Regions from separate parts of the Streptomyces sp. NPDC093018 genome, predicted to be linked through region 1. Evidence: riboswitches for the same ligand, from Rfam matches in the RefSeq annotation. Region 1 holds a riboswitch; each other region holds the start of a gene.

The links. A riboswitch is a leader RNA that binds a small molecule or an ion and turns the genes downstream of it on or off. The one in region 1 is predicted to bind cyclic di-AMP.
Positions count from the first base shown of each region.
Region 2: another riboswitch for cyclic di-AMP. It lies ahead of AB0N90_RS31545 (M23 family metallopeptidase); the one in region 1 lies ahead of AB0N90_RS28875 (transglycosylase SLT domain-containing protein).
Region 3: another riboswitch for cyclic di-AMP. It lies ahead of AB0N90_RS28650 (transglycosylase family protein); the one in region 1 lies ahead of AB0N90_RS28875 (transglycosylase SLT domain-containing protein).
Region 4: another riboswitch for cyclic di-AMP. It lies ahead of AB0N90_RS34010 (C40 family peptidase); the one in region 1 lies ahead of AB0N90_RS28875 (transglycosylase SLT domain-containing protein).

Region 1 covers NZ_JBFBFF010000016.1:10,046-17,025, forward strand. The annotation lists gene AB0N90_RS28860 (ABC transporter ATP-binding protein) at 1-37, opposite strand, end outside; gene AB0N90_RS28865 (sigma-E factor regulatory protein RseB domain-containing protein) at 167-1,408, opposite strand; gene AB0N90_RS28870 (polyprenyl synthetase family protein) at 1,715-2,725, opposite strand; cyclic di-AMP (ydaO/yuaA leader) riboswitch at 3,259-3,474, shown strand; gene AB0N90_RS28875 (transglycosylase SLT domain-containing protein) at 3,480-3,965, shown strand; gene AB0N90_RS28880 (HAD family hydrolase) at 3,959-4,822, opposite strand; gene AB0N90_RS28885 (FAD-dependent oxidoreductase) at 5,022-6,233, opposite strand; gene AB0N90_RS28890 (ATP-grasp domain-containing protein) at 6,289-6,980, opposite strand, start outside.
Region 2 covers NZ_JBFBFF010000019.1:38,920-45,899, reverse strand. The annotation lists gene AB0N90_RS31560 (DNA topoisomerase IV subunit A) at 1-1,181, opposite strand, end outside; gene AB0N90_RS31555 (pitrilysin family protein) at 1,476-2,870, shown strand; gene AB0N90_RS31550 (pitrilysin family protein) at 2,888-4,258, shown strand; cyclic di-AMP (ydaO/yuaA leader) riboswitch at 4,485-4,643, shown strand; gene AB0N90_RS31545 (M23 family metallopeptidase) at 4,657-5,400, shown strand; gene AB0N90_RS31540 (GntR family transcriptional regulator) at 5,601-6,281, shown strand; gene AB0N90_RS31535 (HPr family phosphocarrier protein) at 6,496-6,777, opposite strand; gene AB0N90_RS31530 (GNAT family N-acetyltransferase) at 6,924-6,980, shown strand, end outside.
Region 3 covers NZ_JBFBFF010000015.1:154,836-161,815, reverse strand. The annotation lists gene eno (phosphopyruvate hydratase) at 1-1,175, opposite strand, end outside; gene AB0N90_RS28650 (transglycosylase family protein) at 1,766-2,491, opposite strand; cyclic di-AMP (ydaO/yuaA leader) riboswitch at 2,496-2,665, opposite strand; gene AB0N90_RS28645 (transglycosylase family protein) at 2,843-3,967, opposite strand; gene AB0N90_RS28640 (DUF899 family protein) at 4,240-4,923, shown strand; gene AB0N90_RS28635 (cytochrome P450) at 4,917-6,200, opposite strand; gene AB0N90_RS28630 (nucleoside triphosphate pyrophosphohydrolase) at 6,197-6,980, opposite strand, start outside.
Region 4 covers NZ_JBFBFF010000022.1:118,890-125,869, reverse strand. The annotation lists gene AB0N90_RS34020 (ATP-dependent Clp protease proteolytic subunit) at 1-513, shown strand, start outside; gene AB0N90_RS34015 (hypothetical protein) at 521-829, shown strand; cyclic di-AMP (ydaO/yuaA leader) riboswitch at 1,170-1,400, shown strand; gene AB0N90_RS34010 (C40 family peptidase) at 1,404-1,877, shown strand; gene AB0N90_RS34005 (ATP-binding protein) at 2,031-2,489, opposite strand; gene AB0N90_RS34000 (helix-turn-helix transcriptional regulator) at 2,703-3,566, shown strand; gene AB0N90_RS33995 (DUF397 domain-containing protein) at 3,577-3,801, shown strand; gene AB0N90_RS33990 (8-amino-7-oxononanoate synthase) at 3,892-5,019, opposite strand; gene bioB (biotin synthase BioB) at 5,167-6,369, shown strand; gene AB0N90_RS33980 (adenosylmethionine--8-amino-7-oxononanoate transaminase) at 6,362-6,980, shown strand, end outside.

The sequences.
Region 1 (6,980 bases):
GCCGTACCGGGTCCGGATCGGGCCGTACCGGGTCCATCGGCTTCCCCTCCTCGAATCCCGTCGGCTCCCGACGGCTTCCACCGGTTTCCGACGACTCCCGCGGGCACCCGACGACTCCCGCCGGTTCCCGACGACTCCCCCGTCGACTCCCCTCGGCGGGTGCGGCCTACTTGCCCGCGTCCGCCGCCTTCACCAGCGCGTCCTTGGTGACCGCGCCGGCGTAGACCTTGCCGTCGTCGGTCATCAGGACGTTGACCAGGCGGGTGGAGAAGACCGTGCCCTTGCCGAACTTTCCGGAGACCTTGTCGCCCAGCGAGCCGAGGAAGCCGCCGAGGTCGCCGCCCTTGTCGCCGGTGGGCAGGCCGCCCTTGGCGCCGGAGTCGAAGGTGGCGATGGAGGTCCAGCCCTTGCCGATCACCTTGGGGGCGCCCTTGCCTTCGAGGCCCTTGGCGCCGTCCGTGCCCTCCAGGCCCTTGCCGGGGCCGGGCCGCTCCGCGCCCTTGTCCGCGCCGTCCTTCAGCGAACCGTCCTGCTGCTCGGTGACCTTCGCGCCCTTCGGCGGGGTGAAGGCGAACGTGGAGGCGGCGGGCCGGGCGAAGGAGACCTGGGTGAAGCCCGCGTCGAGCACGGCGGCGCCGCCGCTCTTCGGGGTCAGGGTGAACTTCAGCGGCATGCCGGTCTTCGCGTCCACCGCGATGTTGATCGCGCCGACCGTGGTGCCGGACTGGCGGGGCTTGATCTGCAGCTTGTAGGCGTCGCGCCCGGCGACCTGGGCGGTGCCGTCGACGGTCACCGAGGTGGTGTCGTCCACCGCCTTCAGCGCCTGCTCGGCGAAGTCCTTGGGCGTGGCCGGGGGCTCGGTGCGGTCCTTGCCCGCGGCGGGCGCGGTGCCGTGGGAGACCTGGTCGCTCTTGCTGTCGTAGCCCCAGACGTCCTTGCCGTTGTGGATGACGCTGTACTCGGCGCCCTGCTCCAGGAGCGAGAGCTTCTGCCGGTCCGGGCCGTCGGCCGCGACGCGCAGGGTGTGGGTGCCGGAGAGCAGTTCGGTCAGCCGGGAGCTCGGGTCGGCGGCGGAGCCGGAACCCGCGCCGGAGCCCTGGGCCATGCCGGAGGCGAGGCCGCTCTCCAGGCCGCCGAGGTCCGGCAGGCCCAGATCGGTGCTGATCTTCACGGTGCCGGACAGCTGCTGCACGTCCGACTTGGCGATCTTGTCGATGAGCTGCTGGGCGGTGACCTTGGGCAGGTCCGGGTCGCCGGAGTCGGCGAGCGCCGGGACCAGCCCGATGGTGGCCGCGGCCACCCCGACCACCGCGACCGGGACGGCGTACCGAGCGGCCTTGCGGCGGCCCGAGCGCGTCTCCTCGTCCCGCGCGGCGCCCACTGCGTCGTCGGATTCGTACGGTGCCATGTGTGCCTTACCTCCGTCGTCGGCGGCGGCTGCCCTCACGCTGGTCCACCCGAGCCGCCATTCTCACCCGAATCGGTGAGGAGTGGTGATGTCCGTGGTGTCCATACGACCAAATCCGCGGTGAGGAATCGTCAGCCCTCGGAGCCAACTCGGCGTACGACTGCGGTATGACACGTAGGGCGCACCCCTAGGGGCTCGAACACATCCCGAACACACATCCCTACGGGCAGGATGCGACGGGAAGCGGGGGTACGGCCACCTGGTGGACGCCGAACGGGTGGTTGTCCGGGGCACGGACACGGGCGGTCACCCGGCCCGGTGCACCACCGCGTCGCACAGCTCCGTCAGCGCCACCTTGGCATCGCACTCCCGCAGCGGGGCGAGCGCGGCGCGCGCCTCCTCCGCGTACCGCACGGTGTCCCGGCGGGCCTGCTCCAGGGCCGGGTGGGCGCGCAGCGCGGCCAGCGCCTCGGCGTGCCGGGCGTCGTCGGCGAGGTCGGAGTCCAGCAGCTCGCACAGGGCGAGGTCCTCGGGCAGGCCGAGCCGGGCGGCCCGCTCGCGCAGCCGCAGCACGGGCAGGGTCGGGATGCCCTCGCGCAGATCGGTGCCGGGGGTCTTGCCTGACTCATGGGAGTCGGAGGCGATGTCCAGGTAGTCGTCGGCGAGCTGGAAGGCCACGCCGAGCCGCTCGCCGTACTGGGTGAGCACGTCCACGACCGTCTCGTCGGCGCCGGACATCATCGCGCCGAACCGGCAGGACACCGCGACCAGCGAGCCGGTCTTGCCGCCGAGGACGTCGAGGTAGTGCTCGACCGGGTCGCGGCCGTCGGTGGGTCCCGCGGTCTCCAGGATCTGGCCGGTGACCAGGCGTTCGAACGCGAGGGCCTGGACCCGGACCGCCTCGGGGCCGAGGTCGGCGAGGATCTGGGAGGCACGGGCGAAGAGGAAGTCGCCGGTGAGGACCGCGACGGAGTTGCCCCAGCGGGTGTTGGCGCTGTCCACGCCCCGGCGTACGGCGGCCTCGTCCATGACGTCGTCGTGGTAGAGCGTGGCCAGATGGGTCAGTTCCACGACCACGGCCGACGGCACCACTCCGGGCGCGTAGGGGTCGCCGAACTGCGCCGCGAGCATCACGAGCAGCGGCCTGAAGCGCTTGCCGCCGGCCCGTACGAGGTGCTGCGCGGCCCCCGTGATGAACGGGACCTCGCTCTTCGTGGCCTCTAGCAGGCCTTCCTCGACAGCCGCCAATCCGGCCTGGACATCGGCTTCGAGAGCCTGGTCCCGCACGCTCAGCCCGAACGGCCCGACGACGGTCACGAGGGGTCTCCTGTCTGCTGGTGTCTGCTGCCGATTACGCGGTTTGTCGATAGGTCGCTGCCATCACTCAAGTCAGCGTATCCGGTCCGGTTTCGATCACCGATAGCGCCCACCCCGCACCCACCCGTCCAGCCCGGGCGGTAACGGATCATGACCGGCATACCCCCGCTCGGATGATGACAACGGACATTTATCCACTTAACAGGTAATCGGGAACTTCATCGTGACCTCGGAGATGAGCGGAGTATCGACTCCGCCCCACCGAGGGACGAATCCCCCATGCCCGATTTTCCACAGTTTGCCATTTCGTGAATTGGGTCACCTGGCCGACTTCCCGCCGGTAACCCGCCGACACCCCCTCTCGCCGCGTGTCGTAAGCGAGTTGAGCGTTGGCATTCGCAAAGGATCAAGTACCCCATAGGCTGATGATCAAGGCCAAATGCCTCGATATAACAATTCAGCGCTTGTTCCCGGCATGTGCTCTCGCATACGTTCCCGAGCCATCGGGCGGACGCCTAATCCTGCCGCCGCCCGTACACCCATCGACGAACTCATTCGTACGGCAGGAGCGGGGGACCCAGGTAAGTCGCCGAACCGGACGACTCACATGGCGCAGCGCGTGACACAGCGCGCCGCACCGCGTGTTCGCACCGGACGGCTTGGGGTAAAGCCACGCCTCTCACGGGGCGCGACCGGGCACCTCCCCGCCCGAACCCGACAGCTCACCTCGCAGGCGTAGGAGAGGAAAGCCCCCATGTCTGCTGCCGCTCAGCCGCGTCGTACCCGCGCCAACCGTCTCGTCCGTCTGATCGCCGTCGCCGGCACCGGCGCGGCCGTGCTCGCCATGCCCCTCGTGGGCGCGGCGACCGCGTCCGCCACCACCGGTACGACCTCGGCCGCCACCACGCCCGCCGGGTACCCGAACAACCTCGACGGCTGGATCCGCGAGTCCCTCGCGATCATGGCCGAGAAGCACATCCCGGGCTCCTACAACGGCATCCACCGCAACATCATCCGCGAGTCCTCGGGCAACCCGAACGCCATCAACCTGTGGGACTCCAACGCGGCCAAGGGCATACCGTCCAAGGGTCTGCTCCAGGTGATCGACCCGACCTTCAACGCGTACCACGTGGCCGGAACGTCGTTCAACATCTACGACCCGGTCGCGAACATCACCGCCGCCTGCAACTACGCGGCGGCGCGGTACGGCTCGATCGACAACGTCAACGGCGCCTACTGACCGACGCCGGGCCCCAGGGCCTTCGGCACCCCCGCTGTTCCCGGCCGTCCGGCCGGGAACAGCCTTTCGAGGACGACGGCGATGCCGTCGTCCTCGTTCGACGTCGTGACCTCGTCGGCGACCGCCTTCAGCTCGGGGTGGGCGTTCGCCATCGCGACGCCGTGCGCCGCCCAGCGGAACATCGGGATGTCGTTGGGCATGTCACCGAAGGCGAGGGCGTCCGCCGCGGGGATCCCGAGCCGCTCGGCGGCCCGCGCGAGGCCGGTCGCCTTGGTCACCCCGCACGGCTGGAGCTCCACGGTCCCGGGTCCCGACATCGTGACCGTGGCCAGCGAGCCCACCACCGAGCGGGCCGCCGCCGCCAACTCGTCGTCGGACAGGGTGGCGTGGCGCAGCAGCACCTTGCTGATCGGCGCGCCCCACAGATCGTCGCGCCGGGCCACCCCGACCGCGGGCAGGGTCGGATGCGGCATCCGGTATCCGGGTTCGATCAGGGTGAGCCCGTCCGTGCCGTCCTGGTCGACGGCCGCGAACACCGGGCCCACCTCCGCCTCGATCTTGCCGAGCGCGGTCTCGGCCAGCTCCCGGTCCAGCCGGACCGACCACAGCATGCGGCCGGACCCGGCGTCGTACACCTGCGCCCCCTGCCCGCACACCGCGAGCCCCGTACTGCCGAGGGCGGTCAGCAGCGGGCGGACTCTGGGGGCCGGGCGGCCGGTGACCACCAGATGCCGGGCCCCGGCCCGCTCCGCCCGCGCGAGCGCGGCCAGCGAACGCTCGGAGACGGTGTCGTCGCCGCGCAGCAGCGTCCCGTCCAGGTCGGTGGCGATCAGTGCGTACGCGGGGGAGGAAACCATGATCCGAGAATACGGACCCACCCCCTCCACCGGCCTGTGCGTCCCACCCCGACTCCCGTGTCATTACCCGGACTTGTGTGGGAGGTGACTTCAAGTGGGCTTGGGGGACGTGGTGATGGGGGCGGGGACGGGGGCGGGGGCGGCTGTCCGGCCCCGCCCCGGTGCTCACCCGTGCGCCCCCGCTCCCCGCCACCGGTGCTCACCCGTGCGCCCCCGCCAGATGTCCCGCCAGCCTCGGTGAGGCGAATTCCGTGCCGCACACGAAGCGCATCACCGGGCCGTAGGAGGAGGCGGCCGGCAGGCCGGTGAAGTAGAGGCCGGGGACCGAGGAGACGTAGCCGGCGCCCAGGCGCGGGGTGCCGCGGCTGGTGGCGAGGTGGGTGCGCAGGGTGGGGCCGAGGAAGTCCATCGCGGCGATGTCCACCCGGTAGCCGGTCGCGGCGACGACATGGTCGGCGGTGAGGTGCTCGACGCGGCCGCCGTGCGTGCGCACGGTCAGCACCGGGCCGCCGTCCTCCGCCGCCGCGCCCAGCACCCGCTCGACGTCCGTCACCTGGACGGCGCCCTCGAACCGCTCCCGCAGCCACCAGGCGCCGAGCGGGCCGAGCACCCGGCGCACCAGGAAGTGCCGGGTGGGCTCGGGCAGGAAGCGGTAGGGGTGCGGGCAGTAGCTGAACGCCCACAGCGACCAGGCCCGCCCGAACGGCGACTCGGGACGCAGCCTCGGCTGCTCCCAGGGCGGCGCCCCGAACGCGACCCGGCCGCGCCCCCGCGCCACCACCCGCACCCGGGCCCCGGCCTCCGCCGCGAGCGCGGCCGTCTCCAGCGCGGACTGCCCGGCGCCGACCACGATCAGCTCCTTGCCGGCGAACCGCGTGAGGTCATGGTGCTGGGAGCTGTGCGAGACGGGGCCCCCGGGAGCGGGCTCGGCACCGGCCGCCCGTCGCAGCTCGGCCGGGAGATGGGCGAGGCCGGACAGCCCGGTGGCCACCACGACCGCCCGCGCGACGAACGACTCGCCCGAGTCCAGCTTGAGTTCGAAGCCCCGGCCCGCGTCCCGCCCGGCCGGCTCCACGGAGACCACCCGCACCCGCTCCAGCTGCGGCACGAGCCGCCGCTGGAACCACTCGCCGTACCCGATGAAGGTCTCCACCGGGATCACGTCCTCGTCGCTGACCAGCCGCCGGAGCCCGGCCGCGGCGCAGTAGTCGGCGAGGGTGTGGCCGGGCTGCGGGCAGTCGAGGCTGGAGGCGGCGGGGGTCGATTTCAGCAGCATGCCCTCGGGCATATGGGCGCGCCAGCTGACCATGGGGTCGCCGAAGACCCGTACGGGCAGGCCGCGCGCCCGCAGATGGGCGGCGGTGGACAGGCCGAACGGCCCCGCCCCGATGACTGCAACCGGTCGGATCACGAAGTCCCTCCCCAGGACGCGTTTCCTCATGGCCTGCTTGGGTGTGCCGCATGGCCTACTTGGGTGTGCCGCGGCGACGCTCCTGCCACAGCTGACGCAGATGCCGCGCGCCCGGCCGCACGAAGCGGGCGAGCATGGTGAGGAACGGCAGCGGATCGTCCCCCGCGAACCAGGCCAGCTCCGTCCCGCTCGCCCGCGCCGGCGCGTGCGGGGTCGTATAGCCGCCGCGGCGGTAGGCGAGCAGGGCCGGCAGATCGATGTTCTCCACGACATAGCGCCGCCCGGCACGCTGCTCCCCCTCGGGCACCGGGCGCCCGGTCAGATCGAGGTGCAGCGCCCGTACGACGTCCACGCCCGCCGCGCTCTCGAACAGCCGGAACTGCGCGCCCATCCGCGGATTGAAGTCCAGCAGCTTGTACCGCCCGTCGCGGCGGTCGAAGCGCAGATCCAGGTCGGCCACCCCGCTGAACCCGATCCGCTTCACGAACCGCGCCGCCAGGTCGGCGAGTTCGGGGTTGTCGACGACGTACGCGTGCGCGGTCATGCCCGCGTGCGGCGGCCAGGACCGCACCTTCACCCCGGTGAACAGCGCCAGCGGGTTCGCGTCCCGGTCGAAGCAGGCGTGCACGATCCAGTCCTCGGCCTGCTCGCGCGGCAGGTACTCCTGGAGGATCACCCCGGGGTCCGGCCCCCATGCGCGGGCCAGGGCGAGCAGGCCCGCGCGGGTGGCGATCCGCGTGGTGCCGG
Region 2 (6,980 bases), on a different contig from region 1:
CCCTCGACCAGGTGCAGCCGGTCGCTCTTCTTGCCACGGCGGAACTCGCTGCGCCGGCGCACCACGTTGAAGCGGTGGTCGAGGTAGACCTCGAGGAGTTCCTTCAGGCCCAGGGTGAGCGGCTGGCCGTCCACCAGGGCCACGTTGTTGATGCCGAAGGACTCCTCCATCGGCGTCAGCTTGTAGAGCTGCTCCAGGATGGCCTCGGGCACGAAGCCGTTCTTGATCTCGATGACCAGGCGCAGTCCGTGCTCGCGGTCGGTGAGGTCCTTGACGTCGGCGATGCCCTGGATCTTCTTCGCGTTGACCAGGTCCTTGATCTTCGCGATGACCTTCTCCGGGCCCACCGTGAACGGCAGTTCGGTGACCACCAGGCCCTTGCGGCGGGCGGTCACGGGCTCGACCGAGACCGTCGCACGCATCTTGAAGGTGCCGCGGCCGGTCGCGTACGCGTCCCGGATGCCGTCCAGGCCGACGATCCGGCCACCGGTGGGCAGGTCCGGGCCGGGGACGTGCTTCATCAGCGCGTCCAGGTCCGCGTTCGGGTTCCTGACCAGATGGCGGGCGGCGGCCACGACCTCGCGCAGATTGTGCGGCGGCATGTTGGTCGCCATCCCGACCGCGATGCCCGAGGAGCCGTTGACCAGGAGGTTCGGGAAGGCGGCGGGCAGGGCCACCGGCTCCTGCTCCTGGCCGTCGTAGTTCGGCGTGAAGTCGACCGTGTCCTCGTCGATGGACTCGGTCATCAGGCTGGTGGCCTCGGCCATCCGGCACTCGGTGTACCGCATGGCGGCCGGCGGGTCGTCGTTGCCCAGCGAGCCGAAGTTGCCGTGGCCGTCGACCAGCGGCAGCCGCATGGAGAAGGGCTGGGCCATGCGCACCAGGGCGTCGTAGATCGACGCGTCGCCGTGCGGGTGGAGCTTGCCCATGACCTCGCCCACGACACGCGCGCACTTCACATAGCCGCGTTCGGGGCGCACGCCCATCTCGTTCATCTGATAGACGATCCGGCGGTGCACCGGCTTGAGGCCGTCACGGGCGTCCGGCAGGGCGCGCGAGTAGATGACCGAGTACGCGTACTCGAGGTAGGAGCCACGCATCTCGTCCACGACGTCGATGTCGAGGATCTTCTCCTCGTACGAATCGTCGGGCGGCGGGGTCTTCGTGCTGCGGCGGGCCATCGCTGCCGGCTCCTCCTGATCTGATCGCTCGCCTTCGGGGCGCGCACCCTTCGGCTCGCTCATGCTGAAGCGTCTGACGGATCTGTCGCGGACCATTGTGGACCGGGGCACTGACAACCCGGACCGGCGCCCCGGACGATCACCGTGATCCGGGTGCGAGGCAGGCTACGCGATCCGCTGTCGGCGTACGTGCCGCGGGAACTTCGCCGAGGCCTCGCACGCTTTGCATACAGTGGCAGGAACGGCAGGAAAAACGCGGTTTTCACAACCGCCTCCGCTCGCGAAGGGACGTACATGCCCATGGGTCACACGACCACAGCCGAGGCAGGCTCCGGGGGCCTGACAGCGACCGAGCACCGCTTGGCCAACGGTCTGCGCGTGGTGCTCTCCGAGGACCACCTGACCCCGGTGGCGGCGGTCTGCCTCTGGTACGACGTCGGCTCCCGCCACGAGGTCAAGGGGCGCACCGGCCTGGCCCACCTCTTCGAGCACCTGATGTTCCAGGGTTCCGGACAGGTCAAGGGCAACGGCCACTTCGAGCTGGTGCAGGGCGCAGGCGGTTCGCTCAACGGCACCACCAGCTTCGAGCGCACCAACTACTTCGAGACCATGCCCGCCCACCAGCTGGAGCTCGCGCTCTGGCTGGAGGCCGACCGCATGGGCTCGCTGCTGACCGCGCTGGACGACGAGTCCATGGAGAACCAGCGCGACGTCGTCAAGAACGAGCGCCGCCAGCGCTACGACAACGTCCCCTACGGCACCGCCTTCGAGAAGCTGACCGCCCTGTCGTACCCCGAGGGCCACCCCTACCACCACACGCCGATCGGCTCGATGGCGGACCTGGACGCGGCCACCCTGGAGGACGCCCGCCAGTTCTTCCGCACCTACTACGCGCCGAACAACGCGGTGCTCTCCGTGGTCGGCGACATCGACCCCGAGCAGACCCTCGCCTGGATCGAGAAGTACTTCGGCTCCATCCCGGGCCATGACGGCAAGTCCGCGCCCCGTGACGGCTCCCTGCCGGAGGTCATCGGCGAGCAGCTGCGCGAGGTCGTCGTCGAGGAGGTCCCGGCGCGCGCCCTGATGGCCGCCTACCGGCTGCCGCAGGACGGCACGCGCGACTGCGACGCGGCCGACCTCGCCCTGACCGTCCTCGGCGGCGGCGAGTCCTCCCGGCTGTACAACCGGCTGGTGCGGCGCGACCGTACGGCCGTCGCGGCCGGGTTCGGGCTGCTGCGGCTGGCCGGGGCGCCCTCCATGGGCTGGCTGGACGTGAAGACCTCGGGCGACGTCGAGGTGCCGGTCATCGAGACCGCCATCGACGAGGAGCTGGCCCGGTTCGCCGAGGAGGGCCCCACCGCGGAGGAGATGGAGCGCGCCCAGGCCCAGTTGGAGCGCGAGTGGCTGGACCGGCTCGGCACCGTCGCGGGCCGCGCCGACGAACTGTGCCGCTACGCCGTCCTGTTCGGCGACCCGCAGCTCGCCCTGAACGCCGTGCAGCGCATCCTGGAGGTCACCCCCGAGGAGGTCCGGGAGGTCGCCAAGGCCCGGCTGCGCCCCGACAACCGCGCCGTCCTGGTCTACGAGCCGAAGTCCCCGCAGGCCGTCGAGGACGCCGATGTGCCTCAGGACCCGGAGTCGGAGGCCACCGTAGAGGCCGGAAACGAGAACGAGGAGACGGCGAAGTGACCGAGCAGCTCGCCACCATGGACTTCCACCCGCAGCCGCAGGCCGGCGAGGCGAAGCCGTGGGCCTTCCCGGCCCCCGAGCGCGGCGCGCTCGACAACGGCCTGACCGTGCTGCGCTGCCACCGCCCCGGTCAGCAGGTCGTCGCCGTCGAGGTGCTCCTGGACGCCCCCCTGGACGCCGAGCCGGCCGGTCTGGACGGCGTCGCCACCATCATGGCGCGCGCCTTCTCCGAGGGCACCGACAAGCACTCCGCCGAGGAGTTCGCCGCCGAGCTGGAGCGCGCGGGCGCCACCCTGGACGCCCATGCCGACCACCCCGGCGTCCGGATCAGCCTGGAGGTCCCCGCCTCGCGCCTGGCCAAGGGGCTCGGCCTGGTCGCCGACGCGCTGCGGGCCCCCGCCTTCGCCGAGAGCGAGGTCGAGCGGCTGGTCCGCAACCGCCTGGACGAGATCCCGCACGAGCTGGCCAGCCCGGCCCGGCGCGCGGCCAAGGAGCTCTCCAAGGAGCTGTTCCCGGCGACCGCGCGCATGTCCCGGCCGCGCCAGGGCACCGAGGAGACCGTCGAGAAGATCGACGCGGCCGCCGTACGCGCCTTCTACGACCGCCATGTGCGCCCCGCCACCGCCACCGCGGTCGTGGTCGGCGACCTCACCGGCATCGACCTGGACGCGCTGCTCGGCGAGACCCTGGGCGCCTGGACCGGCACCCCGGGCGAGCCCCGCCCCGTGCCCGCGGTGACGGCCGACGACACCGGGCGCGTCGTCATCGTGGACCGGCCCGGCGCCGTCCAGACGCAGTTGCTCATCGGCCGGGTCGGCTCGGACCGGCACGACCGGGTGTGGCCCGCCCAGGTGCTCGGCACCTACTGCCTCGGCGGCACCCTCACCTCCCGCCTGGACCGCGTCCTGCGCGAGGAGAAGGGCTACACCTACGGTGTGCGCGCGTTCGGCCAGGTGCTCCGCTCCGGGCCCGACGGCAACGGCGCCTCCATGCTGGCCATCAGCGGCTCCGTGGACACCCCCAACACCGGCCCCGCGCTGGACGACCTGTGGAAGGTGCTGCGCACCCTCGCGGCGGAGGGCCTGACCGACGCCGAGCGGGACGTCGCCGTGCAGAACCTCGTCGGGGTCGCGCCGCTGAAGTACGAGACCGCGGCGGCCGTCGCGGGCACGCTCGCCGACCAGCTGGAGCAGCATCTGCCCGACGACTTCCAGGCGACGCTCTACCGGCAGTTGGCCGCGACGGGCACCGTGGAGGCCACCGCGGCGGTCGTCAACGCCTTCCCGGTGGACCGCCTGGTGACGGTCCTCGTGGGGGACGCGTCGGAGATCAAGGCGCCCGTGGAGGCGCTGGGCATCGGCCAGGTCACCGTGGTGGCGGCCGAGTAACCGCACACGCGGGCGGTCCCCTTACGGGTGGGGCCCTGACGGCCTACGGGTCGTCAGGGCCCCACTTTGTTCCACTCTCTCCTCAAGATGTCCGAATTGAGGCGGAGGTTGCCCGTCTGCCCTGTGGGATGCGCTACAAAAGCCGCGTTCTGTTTGAGGATTGAGAGCCGGTCCGCTTAGCGTCGTCCGGGTTGTCCGTCGGGCAGTGCGCCGCAGCCGCGGCACCGGACAGCCATCGCCGAGTCCCCGAGACGCGAGTCAGGGGAGCCGGGGACCCACACGTCCCTGGGGTGAATCGGGCGTCCGTGCGCGAGCGCGGGGCCCGTAGGAGACCTTCCTGCTCCGAACCCGTCAGCTAACCCGGTAGGCGAGAGGGAAGGAAAGGAACAGCCACACACATGGCGTTCATATGCGCCACCGGGAAGCACCGCAAGCCCGGCCGGGTCAAGCGCACCACCGCCCAGGCGGCCGGCGTCGCGGCCCTGACGACCACCGGTGTCATCGGCACCCTCGCCGCGTCCCCGGCGCTCGCCGCCGAGCACACCGTCGAGCAGACCGGCCTCACCCCGGTGCTCACCGCCAGCGACGACCTCGCCGAGCACATCGACGCCCAGGCCGTCGCCCAGCAGCGGATCGCCGAGCACGAGGCGGCCGAGAGGGCCGCCGCGGTGCGCGCCAAGGAGGCCCGTGCGGCCAAGGCCCGCGCCGCCCGCGAGGCCGAGCGCAAGCGGCTGAACGCCTTCGTCGCCCCGATCGCGCACTCCTACGTGTCCACCGGTTACAAGGCCAGCAGCTCTCTGTGGTCCTCCGGCTCCCACACCGGTATCGACTTCCACGCCATGACCGGCACCCCCGTGCACGCGGTCGGCGTCGGCACCGTCGTCTCCACCGGCTGGGGCGGGGCGTACGGCAACCAGATCGTGCTCCGCATGGCCGACGGCATGTACACCCAGTACGGCCATCTGTCGTCCATCGGTGTCACGGTGGGCCAGCAGGTCACCGCGGGCCAGCAGATCGGCCTGTCCGGCGCGACCGGCAACGTCACCGGCCCGCATCTGCACTTCGAGGCGCGCACCGGCCCCGACTACGGCTCCGACGTCGACCCCCTGGCCTACCTCCGCAGCCACGGCGTGAACGTCTGACCGACCCGTACGGCATCGAAAGCCCCGGCCCACCCGGCCGGGGCTTTCGCCATTCCCCGGCCGTTCTCGCCGTGCCCTGTCCAAAAAATATCCATGATTCGGGACTCGCCATCGGAAATTCCGGTGCGGTGGAATAGAGTCACGGAAAACACGCGCCCGTCGTCGGCGTCGTGTCGCGGGTATTAAGGCGGAGGTCGGTCATGCGTATTCCGGCGCGATCGGTGTGCACGGCGATCCGGGACGACATCGTCACCGGCGCCCTCGAACGCGGCGGCCGCCTCACCGAGGAGGTGCTCGCCCGCCGCTACGGCGTCTCCCGTGTCCCCGTGCGCGAGGCCCTGCGCACCCTGGAGGCGGAGGGCTTCGTGGTGACCCGGCGGCACGCGGGCGCCTGCGTCGCCGAGCCGACCGAGCAGGAGGCCGCCGACCTGCTGGAGATGCGCCTGCTGCTGGAGCCGCTCGGTGCCGCGCGCGCCGCCCGGCGCCGCACCGAGGCCCATCTGAAGGTGCTGCGCGGCCTGGTCCGGCTGGGCCAGGAGCGCGCCAGAAGGGGCGGCGGCGAGGATCTGCGCGCCCTGGACGGCTGGTTCCACGAGACGCTGGCCCAGTCCTGCGGCAGCCCCTCGCTGACCTCGACTCTTGTCCAACTGCGCCACAAGATCGCCTGGATGTACACGGTGGACACCCCGCCCGACGTCGTCGGCACCTGGGCGGAGCACGGCGCGATCGTGGACGCGGTGGCCCGCGGCGACGGCGAGCGCGCCCGCGCGGTGACCGCGCTGCACACCGAGCGGGCGACGGCGGCGCACCGGCTGCGGGTCCCCACAGCCGCGCCGCGCACTTCGCAACATGCCGTAAACATGTCCGGTGCGGGGAATTAACACCGGTGCCGTATACAAAGTGGGCGGGATATTCGACAGCCGTGTATTTCCGGATGCCCTGAATTTCCGTGAGCGGGTCATGGTGAATGCCGGCCGCGACCAATACGGTGGCGCGCCGAAAACGCGGAAACCGCGCCACCCACTGAGGATGGCGCGGCTTCTCGATATCCAGCGCGGACCGCCCCGGGTCCGCGCAGACGGACCCGGCTCCCGCTCAGACCGTCTCGGGCAGCTCTTCCAGGCCCTCGGCGACCAGCTTGGCCAGCCGGTCCAGGGCGACGTCCGCGCCCTCGGCCTCGGAGGCGAGCACGATCTCCTCGCCGCCCTGGGCGCCCAGGCCCAGAACGCCCAGCATGGAAGCCGCGTTGACCGGGGTGCCGCCGGCCTTGCAGATCGTCACCGGGATGCCTGCGGCCGTGGCGGCCCGGACGAAGATGGAGGCGGGGCGGGCGTGAAGACCCTCGGCCCAGCCGACGTTGACGCGGCGCTCAGCCATGTGTTGCTGCCCTTCACTGTTTCAGGGTTGTCTAGACCAGTGTTCCATATCGTGACGCATGCCAGAAGAGGGGCTGCGCACCCCCTCCGCCGTGCTCCACAGAGTGCCCCGCGCCGTTGTCGTACGCGAGCCGTACGCTGGGGCCCATGCGAACCTCGGCGGAACCGCAGAGCCGGTACGAGTACCCCGCGCACTGGGAGGCG
Region 3 (6,980 bases), on a different contig from region 1:
GGGGCGCCGGTCTTGATCTGGCCGCAGTTGGTGGCGACGGCCAGGTCGGCGATGGTGACGTCCTCGGTCTCGCCGGAGCGGTGGGACATCATGCACTTGAAGCCGTTGCGCTGGGCCAGCTCGACGGCGTCCAGGGTCTCGGTCAGCGAACCGATCTGGTTGACCTTGACGAGCAGGGCGTTGGCGGAGCCCTCCTCGATGCCGCGGGCCAGGCGCTCGGGGTTGGTGACGAACAGGTCGTCGCCGACGATCTGGACCTTGTCGCCGAGGCGGTCGGTGAGGACCTTCCAGCCGCTCCAGTCGTCCTCGAACAGCGGGTCCTCCAGGGAGACCAGCGGGTAGGCCGCCACCAGCTCCTCGTAGTACTCCGTCATCTCGGCGGCGGAGCGCTCCTTGCCCTCGAAGAGGTACTTGCCGTCCTTGTAGAACTCGGAGGCGGCGACGTCGAGAGCGAGGGCGATCTGCTCGCCGGGCGCGTAGCCGGCTTCCTTGATGGCCTCAAGGATCAGGTCGAGGGCCTCGCGGTTGGAGCCGAGGTTCGGGGCGAAGCCGCCCTCGTCGCCGAGACCGGTGGCCAGGCCCTTGCTCTTCAGGACCTTCTTGAGGGTGTGGTAGACCTCGGCACCCCAGCGCAGCGCCTCGGAGAAGGACTCCGCGCCGATCGGGGCGATCATGAACTCCTGGATGTCCACGTTGGAGTCGGCGTGCGAGCCGCCGTTCAGGATGTTCATCATCGGCACCGGCAGCAGGTGCGCGTTGGGGCCGCCCAGGTAGCGGAAGAGCGGCAGGTCGGACGCCTCGGAGGCGGCGTGCGCGACGGCCAGGGAGACGCCGAGGATGGCGTTGGCGCCCAGCGAGCCCTTGTTGTCGGTGGCGTCCAGGTCGAACATGGCCTGGTCGATCAGGCGCTGCTCGGTGGCGTCGTAGCCGACCAGCTCCGGGCCGATCTGCTCGATGACGGCGAGGACGGCCTTCTCGACACCCTTGCCCAGGTAGCGGTTCGGGTCACCGTCGCGCAGCTCGATGGCCTCGAAGGCGCCGGTGGAGGCGCCGGACGGGACGGCGGCACGACCGGTGCTGCCGTCGTCGAGGCCGACCTCGACCTCGACCGTGGGGTTGCCTCGGGAGTCCAGGATTTCCCGGGCTACGACGACGTCGATGGACGGCACGAGCATCTCCTTCTTGGATGTGACGCTGGAAGTGCGGGGCGGCGGCCGTACGGCTGCGCCTTGCGACTAGAGCCTAACCGTCCCGGGGTCGCCGACCACCGACCGACCGTCTGGTGGGCGACCGGGACATGCAGACGGTACCCATTGTTCACCACCGGAACAAAGGGGTTCGCGGATGAGAGCTGACTGAAGTCCGGGAAAACACAAGACCCCACCCCGGCGCGAACGGGGGAAACGCGCCGGAGTGGGGGGTTTGGGGGACGGGGGGCCTTGGGGGGCCTGGGGGAACCGTGGGGCCCTGGGGGGGGTGGGCCCGGTGGTTCTTGGGGGGTGACCCTGGGGAGCGGCCTCTGGGGTGACCCTTGGAGGGGGGTCCTTGGGGAGCGGCCCCTGAGGGTGGCCCTTGGGGGGGCCTCGGGGGGCGGCCCCTGGGGGTACGGCGGCGGGGGCTGCCGTTCTTGAGGGGTCCGGCGGACCAGGTGCCGGGGAGCGGCTGCCCGGCGGGTCCGTGCGGCCGGGCCGCCGGACGAGCGCCGTACGGGGGCCCGCACACGGGCCCCTGCAGCGGAGCCCGTGGCGGCCGCGGCCGGGTCGGGCTACTTCAGGTGGAGCTGCTGGCCCGGGTAGATCAGGTCGGCGTTGTCGACGATGTCCTTGTTCAGGTCGAACAGCTTCTGCCAGCCGCCGGCCACGTGGTGCTCGGCCGCGATGGAGCTGAGGGTGTCGCCCTTGACCACCTTGTACTCGCCGTCGCCCTTCTTGACCTTCTTGCCGGTCGGGGTGGTGACGGTCTTGCTCTTGCCCGTGGACGAGCCGGTGGAGGTGCTCGTGGACTTGGTCGGCGCCGGGGTGGTGCGCTGCGTGGAGCGCGTGGCGGCCTGCTCGTCCGTGGAGCGGGTGGCGGTGCTGCCCGACGACGAGGGGGTCGTCGAGGCGGAGCCGCTGTACGGGGTGCTGCTCAGACCCGTGCCGCAGACCGGCCAGGCGCCCTTGCCCTGCGCGGCGAGAACCTTCTCGGCGACGGTTATCTGCTGCGACTTGGTGGCCTGGTCGGCGGTCGACGCGTAGGCGGTGCCGCCGTACGCGGCCCAGGTCGAGGCGGAGAACTGGAGACCGCCGTAGTAACCGTTGCCGGTGTTGATGGACCAGTTGCCGCCGGACTCGCACTGGGCGACCGCGTCCCACTGGGAGGCGGTGGCGGCGGAAGCGGTGCCGGTGGCCATCAGCGGCGCGGCCACGGCGGCACCGGTGACACCGGCGAGCGTGACGACGCGGACGGCCTTGGACGGACGACGGTGCTTGCCCTTGCCGGAAAACAGCATGGAACGATCCCCTCACCGACGCCTGCGAGGTGAGCTGTCGGGTTCGGGCCGGTTGAGTTGCCCGGCCACCCCTCCTCATGGAGGCGTGGCTTCACCCCAAGCCGGTCCGGCATCAACTGCCGGGCCCGGCACTTACCTTGGGTCCCCCGCTCCTGCCTGCGGCGCTTGACGCGACGACTGTTCCCGGGCAGCCGCTGGCAGGATTCGGCGTTGCGGCCGCCGGGGCTCGTGGTGACGAGCGGCCTTGACCGTAGCCAGGTGATCCGCGGAATTTCAAAGACGATCAGGGCTTCTGAGACTCATCCCACACTTTCGCCAAATCGGACATTTAGCGATCAAGTGGGGCGTCAACTAGCCCTGGTCCGCGTCCGTTTCGTCACTGACTTTCAGGGTCTGACCGGCGGTGATGTGGTTCGGGTCGGCGCCCACGACCTTCTTGTTCGCGGCGTAGAGCGCGTGCCATCCGCCTTCGACGTCAAGGGAGTCGGCGATGGCGCTCAACGAGTCGCCCTCGCGAACGGTGTAGCTGCCCGGCTCACGGGAGGCGTGCCGACCGGAGTTCGAGTCGTTCTGCCCGTTTGCCGTGCTTTCGTCCGCGTTGCCGCCGCGGTGGCGTCCGCCGGTGAGGGCCCCGGTGTCGACCAGGTTCCAAGAGCCGACGGTCTGCCGGGGGTTGTCCGGGGTGCCGGTGGACGGCGCGGGGGTCGCGGAGCCGTCGGCGGGCGCGGACGGCGTGGCCGGGACGGAGGCGTTGGAGGAGGACGGGTCGGACGAGGACGGGTCGGCCGGGTCCTGGCTGGAGGTGCCGGTCCCGGGCTTGCCGGTGTGCTTGCCCGGGTTCGGGCTCGCGTGCTTGCCGGTCTGCTTGCCGGAGCCCTGGGTCGGCGAGGAGGAGGGGTCGGTGGAGGTCTTCCCTGAGCCGGTGCCCGAACCGGTGCCGGTGCCCGAACCGGTGCCGGTGCCGGAGCCGGTGCCGTCCTGGTCGCCGCCCTGCGTGCCCGCCGGGGCGGAGGGGTCGGGCAGTCCGGACGGGTCGGTCGCGGCGCCGCCCTGGTCGCCGTCGCCGTCGCCGGTGCCCGGATCGACGTTCACGGAACCGGAGTTCGAGGTCAGTCCGGACAGCAGGGCGCAGGTGGCCCAGGGCGAGGTGCCCTTGTCCTTGAGGATCTTCTCGGCCACGGCGATCTGCTGCGAGCGGCTGGCCTGGTCGGCGGAGGAGGCGTACTGCGTGCCGCCGTACGCGACCCAGTCGTCCTGGGATATCTGGAGGCCGCCGTAGTACCCGTTGCCCGGGTCGGCGCTCCAGGCGCCGCCGCTCTCGCAGTTGGCGACCTTGTCCCAGGTGGTGCCGTCGGCCGCGTGGGCGCCGGCGGCGCCGAGCAGCGGGATGGCGATGGCGGAGCCGGTCACGCCGGCCGCGACGAGGAGGGCCGGAGCCTGACGGGGGCGGCGGTGACGACCGTTCCCGGAGATCATGCGGAAGCCTTTCGTACGACGGCGGGGACCGGCGCGGCGGATGGTGCCGGGTCGCCGCGCTGAGGGGTGAAGGTAGCCGCACACGATCACTTGTCACAAGTTCATGCCGCGCGGATAACGCGAAGATCACAGGATTGAAGGTCTGCCCCTCCGCTCCGTCACGTCCTGTTTCACCCGTCGGGCACGGCGGCGCCTCATCCTCGGGACGCGGGGCTCCCGGAACCATGGAACCGACCTGATTCCGGGGGGCTGTTCACCCAGGAGGACACACGATGCGGCACACCCGGTTGCACGGCGAGTCCGCGGAGTACCTCGCCGCCCGCGAGGAACTGCGCCGCGCCGAGATCGAGCTGATGCGCGAGCGCGAACGGGTCGCGGCCCTGCGCCGGGCGCTGCCGCCGGGAGCCGAGCTCGACGACTATGTCTTCCTGGAGGGACCGGCCGACCTGGACGCGGGCGACGCGCCCGTGCGCGAGGTCCGGCTGAGCGAGCTGTTCACCGGCGGCCCGGAGCGGGCGCTGCTCGTCTACCACTTCATGTACGGCAAACGGCAGACCGATCCCTGCCCGATGTGCACCCTGTGGATCGACGGCTTCGACGGCGTCGCCCACCAGGTCGCGCGCAACGCCGACCTGGTGGTGGTGGCCGCCGCCGACCTGCCCGCGCTGCGCCGGCACGCCCGCGCCCGCGGCTGGTCCCGGCTGCGCTTGCTCAGCGCCGGGGACAGCACCTTCAAGTACGACCTGGGCAGCGAGGACGCGGACGGCGTCCAGGACTCGACCGTCTCGGTCCTCACCCGGGGCGCGGACGGCACCGTCCGGCACTTCTACTCCGCGCACCCCCGGATGGCCGAGGACATCGACCAGCGCGGCCTCGATCTCCTCAACCCCGTCTGGCATCTGCTCGATCTGGCCCCGGGCGGCCGGGGCGACTGGTTCGCGGGCCTGGACTACTGAGCGGGCGGGGTGAACTCCACCGGCAGGGTGCGCAGACCCCGCATGATGAGCCCGCCGCGCCAGCGCAGCTCGTCCGGCTCTGCGGCGAGCCGCAGATCGGGCAGCCGGGTCAGCAGGGTGGCCAGCGCGGTCTGTCCCTCCAGACGGGCGAGCGGGGCGCCCAGGCAGTAGTGGATGCCGTGTCCGTACCCGAGGTGCTGGTTGTCCCGTCGGCCGAGGTCCAGGGTGTCCGGGTCCTCGAACCGCTCCGGGTCCCGGTCGGCGGCGGCCAGGACGACGAGCACCGGGTCGCCGGGCGCGATCTCCTGCCCGCCGATGGTGAGCGGTTCGGTGGCGAACCGCCAGGTGGCCAGCTCCACCGGGCCGTCGTAGCGCAGCAGCTCCTCCACCCCGGTCGCCAGCAGCTCCTCGTCGCCGCGGGCGAGGGCCTCCTGCATGCGGTGGCGCTGCTCGGGGTGGGTGAGCAGGGCGTAGGTGCCGTTGCCGATCAGATTGACGGTGGTCTCGAAGCCGGCGAACAGCAGGATGAAGGCCATCGCCGCGGCCTCGTTCTCGGTGAGGTGCTCGCCGTGGTCGGAGGCGCGGATGAGGCCGGAGATCAGGTCCTCGCCGGGCGCGGGCTCGGCGGGCAGCGCCTCGCGCTTCTTGTGGATCAGCTCGGCGAGGTAGCCGCGCATCTTCTTCACCGACCGGGCGACCCCGCCCCGGGGGCCTCCCCCGTGCCGGATCATCATGCCCGCCCAGTCCCGGAAGTCGTCCTGGTCCTCGCGCGGGACGCCGAGCAGGTCGCAGATGGCGTAGATGGGGAGCGGGAAGGCGAACTCGTGGATGAGGTCGGCCGAGCCGCGCTCGGCGAACCGGTCGATGAGGTCGTCGGTCAGCTCCTGCACCCGGTCCGCGAACTCGGCGACCCGGCGGGGCGTGAACGCCTTGCTGACCAGTCGGCGCAGCCGGGTGTGGTCCGGCGGGTCGATGTTCAGCAGGTGCGTCATCAGCTCGGCCTTGCGCTCGCCGGGGATGCCGGTCTTGCCCTTGGCGTGCTCGGGCTCGTCGTGATGCGCCGGGTTCTTGCTGAGCCGCTGGTCCGCGAGCGCCTGCCGGGCATCCGCGTACCGGGTGACCAGCCATGCCTCCACCCCGCTGGGCAACCGGGTCCGCCGCACGGGCGCGTGCTCACGCAGCCACGCGTACGCCGGGTAGGGATCGGCGGCGAACTCCCAGGTGAACAGCTCGGGAGCGGCGGGAACGGTGTCGTCGGGGGGAAGCTGGTCGGTCACTCCTCGACGGTATCCGGCAACCCCTCGGCCTTCCGTATCGCGTCCCGGTACGTCCGGGCCGCGGCGCGCAGCGCGGTCTCGGGGTCGGTGCCGGCGGCTTCGGCGCGGGCGGCGAGGGCGAGGAGGGTGTAGCCGATGTCGTCGCCCTCGGGGAGCGGGACGTCGAGGCCGGCGACGCGGGCGCGGGAGGCGAGTTTGGCGGCGAGGGCGAGGCCGGGCTGGCCGAGCGGGATGCCCTCGGTGACCGAGGTGCGGCGTTTCTCCTCGGCCTTGGTGCGCAGCCAGTGCGCCTTGACGTCCTCGGGGGTCTCGGCCACCGCGTCGCCGAAGACATGGGGGTGGCGGTGGATGAGCTTGGCGACGATGCCGCCCGCCACGTCGTCGATGGAGAACGGTGTCTCGGGGTGCTCCTCGGCGATCCGGGAGTGGAAGACGACCTGGAGGAGGACGTCGCCCAGCTCCTCCCGCAGCTCCTCGCGGTCACCGGCCTCGATCGCCTCGACCAGTTCGTACGACTCCTCGATGCCGTACTTGGCCAGGCCCTCGTGGGTCTGCCGGGAGGACCAGGGGCATTCGACGCGGATGCGGTCCATGACCTGGACGAGGTCGAGCAGCCGGGCGCCGGGCAGATCGTACGAGGCGGGCAGCAGCTCCAGCTCGGGCATGCGGACCCGGCCGGAGCCGGCCAGCCGGGCCAGGCCGTCGGTGAGGGCGGGCTCTCCCTCGCCCGTGGCCACGACCACCACCGTGCGTCCGCCGGCGCAGGCGTCGATCAGCTCC
Region 4 (6,980 bases), on a different contig from region 1:
GGGACGCCCCTGGACGAGGCGGCGGCCAGTGATGTGATCACCCAGTTCATGCACCTCGAACACCTGGACCCGGACCGGGACATCACGCTGTACCTGAACTGCCCGGGCGGCTCGTTCCACGCGATGACGGCGATCTACGACACGATGCAGTACGTCACCTGCGAGGTGCAGACGTACTGCCTGGGCCAGGCCGCCTCGGTCGGCGCCGTGCTGCTGGCCGCCGGTACCCCCGGCAAGCGGTTCACCCTGCCCGGCGCGCGTGTGGTGCTCTCCCAGCCCGAGCTGCCCGAGCCTGCGCAGGGCCAGCCGAGCGATCTGCTCATCCAGGCCGAAGAACTGGTCCGGCTGCGCACCCTGATGGAGGAGATGCTGGTCCGGCACACCGGGCGCACCGAGGAGCAGGTCCATCAGGATCTGGAGCGCGATCTGATGCTGGACGCGCCGGGCGCGCGGTCGTACGGCCTGGTGGACGGCGTGGTGCCCGGCCGCCGGGACCTCCCCGGCGAGCGGTGAACGGGCCGTGCTGCCCGAGGAGCTGCCGCCGCTGCCGGCGCTGACGCACGCGGAGGGCGAGCTGGTCGACCACTATCTGGCGGTGGTCGATCTGCTCGGCAGGATCAACCCGGCGCGCGACGGGGACACCTATCGCGGGCTGCGCGCCGCGCAGGCGCTGGTGCGCAAGGCGGAAGAGCTGCGCGCCGCGCTGGAGCTGATGCACGACCGGGGCGAGCGGGAGGTGCACGGGGGCACGTTGGCACGGGCGCTGCGGGTGCTCGACGGTGAGCGCCGGGTCGCTCGCGTCGCGCTCCCGCCGGACGCCGTGGGCTGATCCGGACGGTCGCCGGATCCGGTGGGTGCGAGGTGTCCGCGCGGCCGCCGGGTCCGGGCGCGAAACGGTCCGAACGATGTACCGCCGACCGGTGTATATCCGGATCCGTTTCCGGTTCTCCCGAGTTGCGCGCGGGCCGGGTCCGTGCTCCGCGCGCGGCCGTCTTTTCCCAGGTCCGGGGCTACGTACCGGAACTGACGGAGCATCGAACAGAGCAGCTTCCACCCGAACGGGCGAGTGGTGAGTAACGCCACAAATCCCCGATTCCGTTGGGATTTTCGGACAGCTGTGGGTGAAGATCCCTGTCTGACGACAAGCCCCCGCCACCGCGGCGGGGCGGTCCGGGCGGACGCCGAGTCCTGCCGCCGCCCGGATGACCGGTCGACAGGAGTGGATCGGCAGGAGTGGAGGACCCAGGCAGTACGGGTCCCCGGAACGGTCGGCAGTCCGTGTGAACGGACGGACGAGCGCTTCGGGTGGCCCTTGGGGTGAAGCCGTGGCAACGCGGCCGGGCTACTTCGCCAGCCCGAATCCGACAGGTCATCCTTCACAGGCGGCTGACGAAGGGTTGCGCATGACTGCGCTCAATCGTGTCCCGTCGCTGATGGCCCGTGCCGGTACGGCCTCGGCCCTCACCCTGGCCGCCGTGGGCGGCTCGATCGCGGTTCCTGGCCTCTCCACCGATGCCTCGGCCGCGACGATGGCGACGAAGGCCCTGAACATCGCGGCGTCCAAGAAGGGCGCCCCGTACCAGTGGGGGGCCATCGGGCCGCGACGGTTCGACTGCTCGGGGCTGACGCTCTATTCGTTCAAGAAGGCCGGGAAGAAGCTGCCGCGGACCGCCGCGCAGCAGTACAACAAGACGCACCACATCTCCTCCGGCAGCCGCAGAGCCGGTGACCTGGTGTTCTTCCACTACGGCTCGAACGTCTACCACGTCGGCATCTACGCCGGTCACAACAAGATCTGGCACGCGCCCAAGAGCGGTTCCGTGGTGCGGCTGGAGAAGATCTGGACCAAGAGCGTCTGGTACGGCCGGGTCAGCTGACCCGCCCGCGCACGGGGGAGCGACTCCAGCCACCGGGCCGCTCCTTGTGCCTTTTCCCCTCACTCGGCGCCGCCTTTAGCCCCCGGGCGGCCCGGGACGGGTCCCGCGCACCCGCCGGATGAACGTTTCGCGGCTTCGCGTCGGGCTCCCCCGCTACGGCTCCTGCCGGCCCGTCGTCGCCACCGGTTCGGCCGGCACGGTCCAGGGCAGTTCGATGGAGACCGTCTTGCCGCCCTCCCGGGTGGGGCGGACGCGGAGCCTGCCGCCGCACTCGGCGGTGAGCCAGCGGATGATGACCATGCCGCGGCCGTTGTCCTGCTGCACGGCCGCGGGCAGTCTCTTGGGGAAGCGCGGATGACTGTCCGTGACCCCGATGCGCAGCTGTTCGTCGCGCTCCAGCGCGATGTCGACCGTGAAGGTCGGGGACTGCCCGAAGGTGTGCTGTACGGCGTTGGTGGCCAGTTCGGAGACGATCAGCCGCACCGTGTCGGCCGCCTCGGCGTCCGCGGGCAGGCCCCACTCCGCCAGGGTGCTCACCACGTACGACCGCGCGGCGGCGACCGAGGCGGGATCGCTCGGCAGAGTGACGGATGCTTCCAGGTGGTCTGCCATGGCGACGTCGTCCCTTTCCCACGGGACCGGAGTCCTACATGGAGCGGATGGTTCGAGTACGGTCCCGGACTGGTGCTTCCTCGTCAGACTGCCACCACCGGAGCGGTCACGGGGAGCGATCCACCGAGATATGCATATATCTGTCGCTCGATGCGGTGAACTCTGCGACGGGAGACCGTATTCGGGCGGCCCGTAAGGAGTAAGGAGGAGCCCATGCAGAACGGGCCGGCAGTGCGCCGCCGCAAATTGGGTGCCGAACTGCGCACGCTGCGCACCGGTGCGGGGCTCACCAGTGGGGAGGCGGCCCGTCTGGTCGGCTGGCACCAGTCGAAGGTGAGCCGTATCGAGACGGGTGCCAGTGGTGTGAAACCGGCCGATCTTCGCTTACTTCTGGACGCCTACGCCGTGCGCGACGTCCAGCTGCGCGAGCTGCTGCTGATGCTGGCGGGCTCCGAGGACGGCGATGGCGACCGCAACCGCTGGTGGCACGCCTACCGCGGGGTGCTCCCGCCGACGTACCGGGACTTCATCAGCCTGGAGTCGCAGGCCGGCGCGATGCGCACGCTGGAGACGACCGTCGTACCCGGTCTGCTCCAGACGGCCGACTACGCCCGCGCGGTGACCCGGGCGGCCGTCAAGGACCTGGACGAGGAGCGCCTGGACGCGCTGGTGGAGGTGCGCCTGGCCCGCCAGGACGTGCTGCGCTCGAACCCGCCGCTGGAGCTGTCCGCGGTCCTGGACGAGGCGGTGCTGCGCCGCGAGGTGGGCGGTCCCAAGGTGATGGCGCACCAGCTGGAGCGGCTCATGGAGGCCGCCCGGTTGCCCCAAGTGCGGCTCCAGGTACTGCCGTTCGGGGCGGGAGCACATGTCGGCCTCACCGGGCCTTTCGTTATTTTCTCATTTCCGAGCACTTCTGATCTCGATGTGGTTGTTCTAGACCAGTTGACGAGTAGCCTCTACCTGGAGCGGAAAGAAGACCTCCGGGCGTACTCGGAGGCCTTCCAGAACCTCCAGGAGCACGCTCTTTCCCCCCACGATTCGCTGGACTACATCGCCGGGATAGGTGACGGCGCGTAAGGAGGCACCATTGTCAGCTCTGCCTCGGAACGTCCCTGCCAGTACCGACCTGTACGACGTGCGCTGGCTGCGCAGCAGCTACAGCACGGGAGCCAACAACTGCGTGGAGACGGCACGGCCACGCTCCGGACCCCGGTCCGGGCTGCTCGCCGTGCGCGACTCGAAGGATCCCACCGGACCCGCGCTGCTCTTCTCCGCGGACAGCTGGGCCGGCTTCGTGGCCGCGCTCCGCTGAAACCCCCCGGACCGGCCGAGACGCTCGCAGCACCGGTCGGCACACCCGTCGGACCCGATCAGCCGCGGAGCACGGCCGTGTCACGCCGACTCATGGCCGTGTTTCGCCGATCACCCGCACCGCGTGGGCGATCTCGGCCCCGGAGAGGTCCGCGCGGGCGGTCAGCCGCAGCCGTGAGATGCCGTCGGGCACGGAGGGAGGACGGAAACAGCCCACGGCCAGGCCCGCCGTACGGCAGTCGGCCGCCCAGCGCACCGCCTGCTCCGGGGACGGAGCCCGTACGGAGACCACCGCGGCGTCCGGACGCACCGCCTCCAGACCCGCGGCGGTCAGCCGGGCGTGCAGCTCCCCCGCCACCTCGCGGGCCCGCGCCGCCCGTTCGGGCTCCCTGCCGAGCAGCCGCAGCGCCGCGAGGGCCGCACCGGCCGCCGCCGGCGCCAGACCGGTGTCGAAGATGAACGTCCGGGCCGCGTTGACCAGATGGTCGATCACCCGCGCGGGACCCAGCACCACCCCGCCCTGGCTGCCGAGCGACTTGGACAGCGTGGCCGTGGCCACCACGTCCGGCGCGCCCGCGAGGCCGGTGGCCTGCGCCGTGCCCCGCCCGCCGTCGCCCAGTACGCCGAGACCATGGGCGTCGTCCACGACGAGCCCCGCGCCGCGCTCCCGGCACACCTCGGCCAGCTGCCCGAGCGGCGCCCGGTCCCCGTCGACCGAGAACACGGTGTCCGAGACCACGATCGCCGCCCCCTCATGGGTGGCGAGGGCCTTGCGCACCGCCTTCGGGTCGGCGTGCCCGACGACCTGGGTCTCGCCCCGGGCGAGCCGGCAGCCGTCGATGAGCGAGGCGTGGTTGCCCGCGTCGGAGACGACGAGCGAGCCGTGCGGGCCGAGCGCGGTGACCGCGGCCAGGTTCGCGGCGTATCCGGAGGAGAAGACCAGGGCCGCCTCGAAGCCGCAGAACGCGGCCAGTTCCCGCTCCAGTTCGGCGTGCAGCTCGGTGGTGCCGGTGACCAGCCGGGAGCCGGTGGCGCCGCCGCCCCAGGTCCGGGCGGCCCGCGCCGCGCCCTCGGTCACCTCGGGGTGCCGGGCGAGGCCCAGATAGTCGTTGCTCGCCAGATCCAGCAGCGGGGAGGCGGCGGGGCGCGGGCTGAGGCGCCGTACGAGTCCGGCCCGGTGACGCGCCCGGGCCTGCTCCTCGATCCAGCCGAACGCCATGAGTCCTCCGGAGGTTTTGTAGGTAGCGCACAGACCCTAGCTGGCCCGCCCGGCACCCACCGTGTGGCAATACCCACACGGTGAACGGTGTTCCTTGTGTGAACTCTCCTTGGCCCGGGGCGGTCCCGTAAGACAGGATCGGGCCTCATGGACCTGCTGAACACGCTGGTGGACAAGGGGCTTCGGCGCGAGCTGCCGACCCGCGAGGAAGCGCTCGCCGTGCTGGCCACCTCCGACGACGACCTGCTCGATGTGGTGGCCGCGGCCGGCAAGGTGCGCCGGCACTGGTTCGGCCGACGCGTGAAACTGAACTACCTGGTCAACCTCAAGTCCGGCCTGTGTCCCGAGGACTGCTCCTACTGCTCCCAGCGGCTCGGCTCCGAGGCGGGCATCCTCAAGTACACCTGGCTCAAGCCCGACGAAGCGTCCCAGGCCGCCGCCGCGGGGCTCGCGGGCGGCGCCAAGCGCGTCTGCCTGGTGGCGAGCGGGCGCGGCCCGACGGACCGGGACGTGGACCGGGTCTCGCAGACCATCAAGGCCATCAAGGACGGCAACGAGGGCGTCGAGGTGTGCGCCTGCCTCGGGCTGCTCTCCGACGGCCAGGCCGAACGGCTGCGCGAGGCCGGCGCGGACGCCTACAACCACAACCTGAACACCTCGGAATCGACCTACGGGGAGATCACCACCACCCACACGTACGCCGATCGGGTGGACACGGTGCAGAAGGCGCACGCGGCCGGTCTCTCGCCGTGCTCCGGTCTGATCGCCGGTATGGGCGAGAGCGACGAGGACCTGGTGGACGTCGTCTTCTCGCTGCGCGAGCTGGACCCGGACTCCGTTCCGGTGAACTTCCTGATCCCGTTCGAGGGCACCCCGCTGGCCAAGGAGTGGAACCTCACCCCGCAGCGCTGTCTGCGGATCCTGGCGATGGTCCGCTTCGTGTGCCCGGACGTCGAGGTGCGGATCGCGGGCGGCCGTGAGGTGCATCTGCGCACGATGCAGCCGCTCGCGCTGAACCTCGCCAACTCCATCTTCCTCGGCGACTACCTGACCAGCGAGGGCCAGGCGGGCAAGGCCGACCTGGAGATGATCGCCGACGCCGGTTTCGAGGTGGAGGGCGCCGAGCAGGTCACCCTGCCGGAGCACCGGGCGGGCGGCGGTGGCTGCCACCAGGGTGCCGACACCGGCTGCCACGACTCCGCCGCGGGTGGCTGCCACGAGGGCGCCGGGGTCTGCGGTTCGGCCCCCGCGGAGCCCGCCGGTGAGCCGGTGGCCGCGAACGAGCCCCGTACCGACCTGGTCGCCGTCCGCCGCCGGGGCGCCGGAACGGATCTCGCGCCCAATGCCTGACCTGCCCCACCTGAGCGTCCCCGAACTGCTGGAGCTGGACCGGCGGCATGTCTGGCATCCGTACGGCCCGATGCCCGGGCGCGCCGAACCGCTCGTCGTGGAATCGGCGAGCGGGGTCCGGCTGCGGCTCGCGGACGGCTCGGGCGAGCTGGTGGACGGCATGTCCTCGTGGTGGTCGGCGATCCACGGCTACAACCACCCGGTGCTCAACGAGGCGGCGCAGCGGCAGCTGGGGCGCATGAGCCATGTGATGTTCGGCGGGCTCACCCATGAGCCCGCCGTCCGGCTCGCGAAGCTCCTTGTCGACATGTCGCCCGAGGGTCTGGAGCATGTGTTCCTGGCCGACTCCGGCTCGGTGTCGGTCGAGGTCGCCGTCAAGATGTGCCTCCAGTACTGGCGTTCGCTCGGCCGCCCCGGCAAGCAGCGGCTGCTGACCTGGCGGGGCGGCTACCACGGGGACACCTGGCAGCCGATGTCGGTGTGCGACCCCGAGGGCGGGATGCACGAGCTGTGGTCCGGTGTACTGCCGCGCCAGGTCTTCGCGGACGCGCCGCCGGCCGGGTACGAGGAGTCGTACGCGGAGCGGCTGCGCGAGCTGATCGGGCGGCACG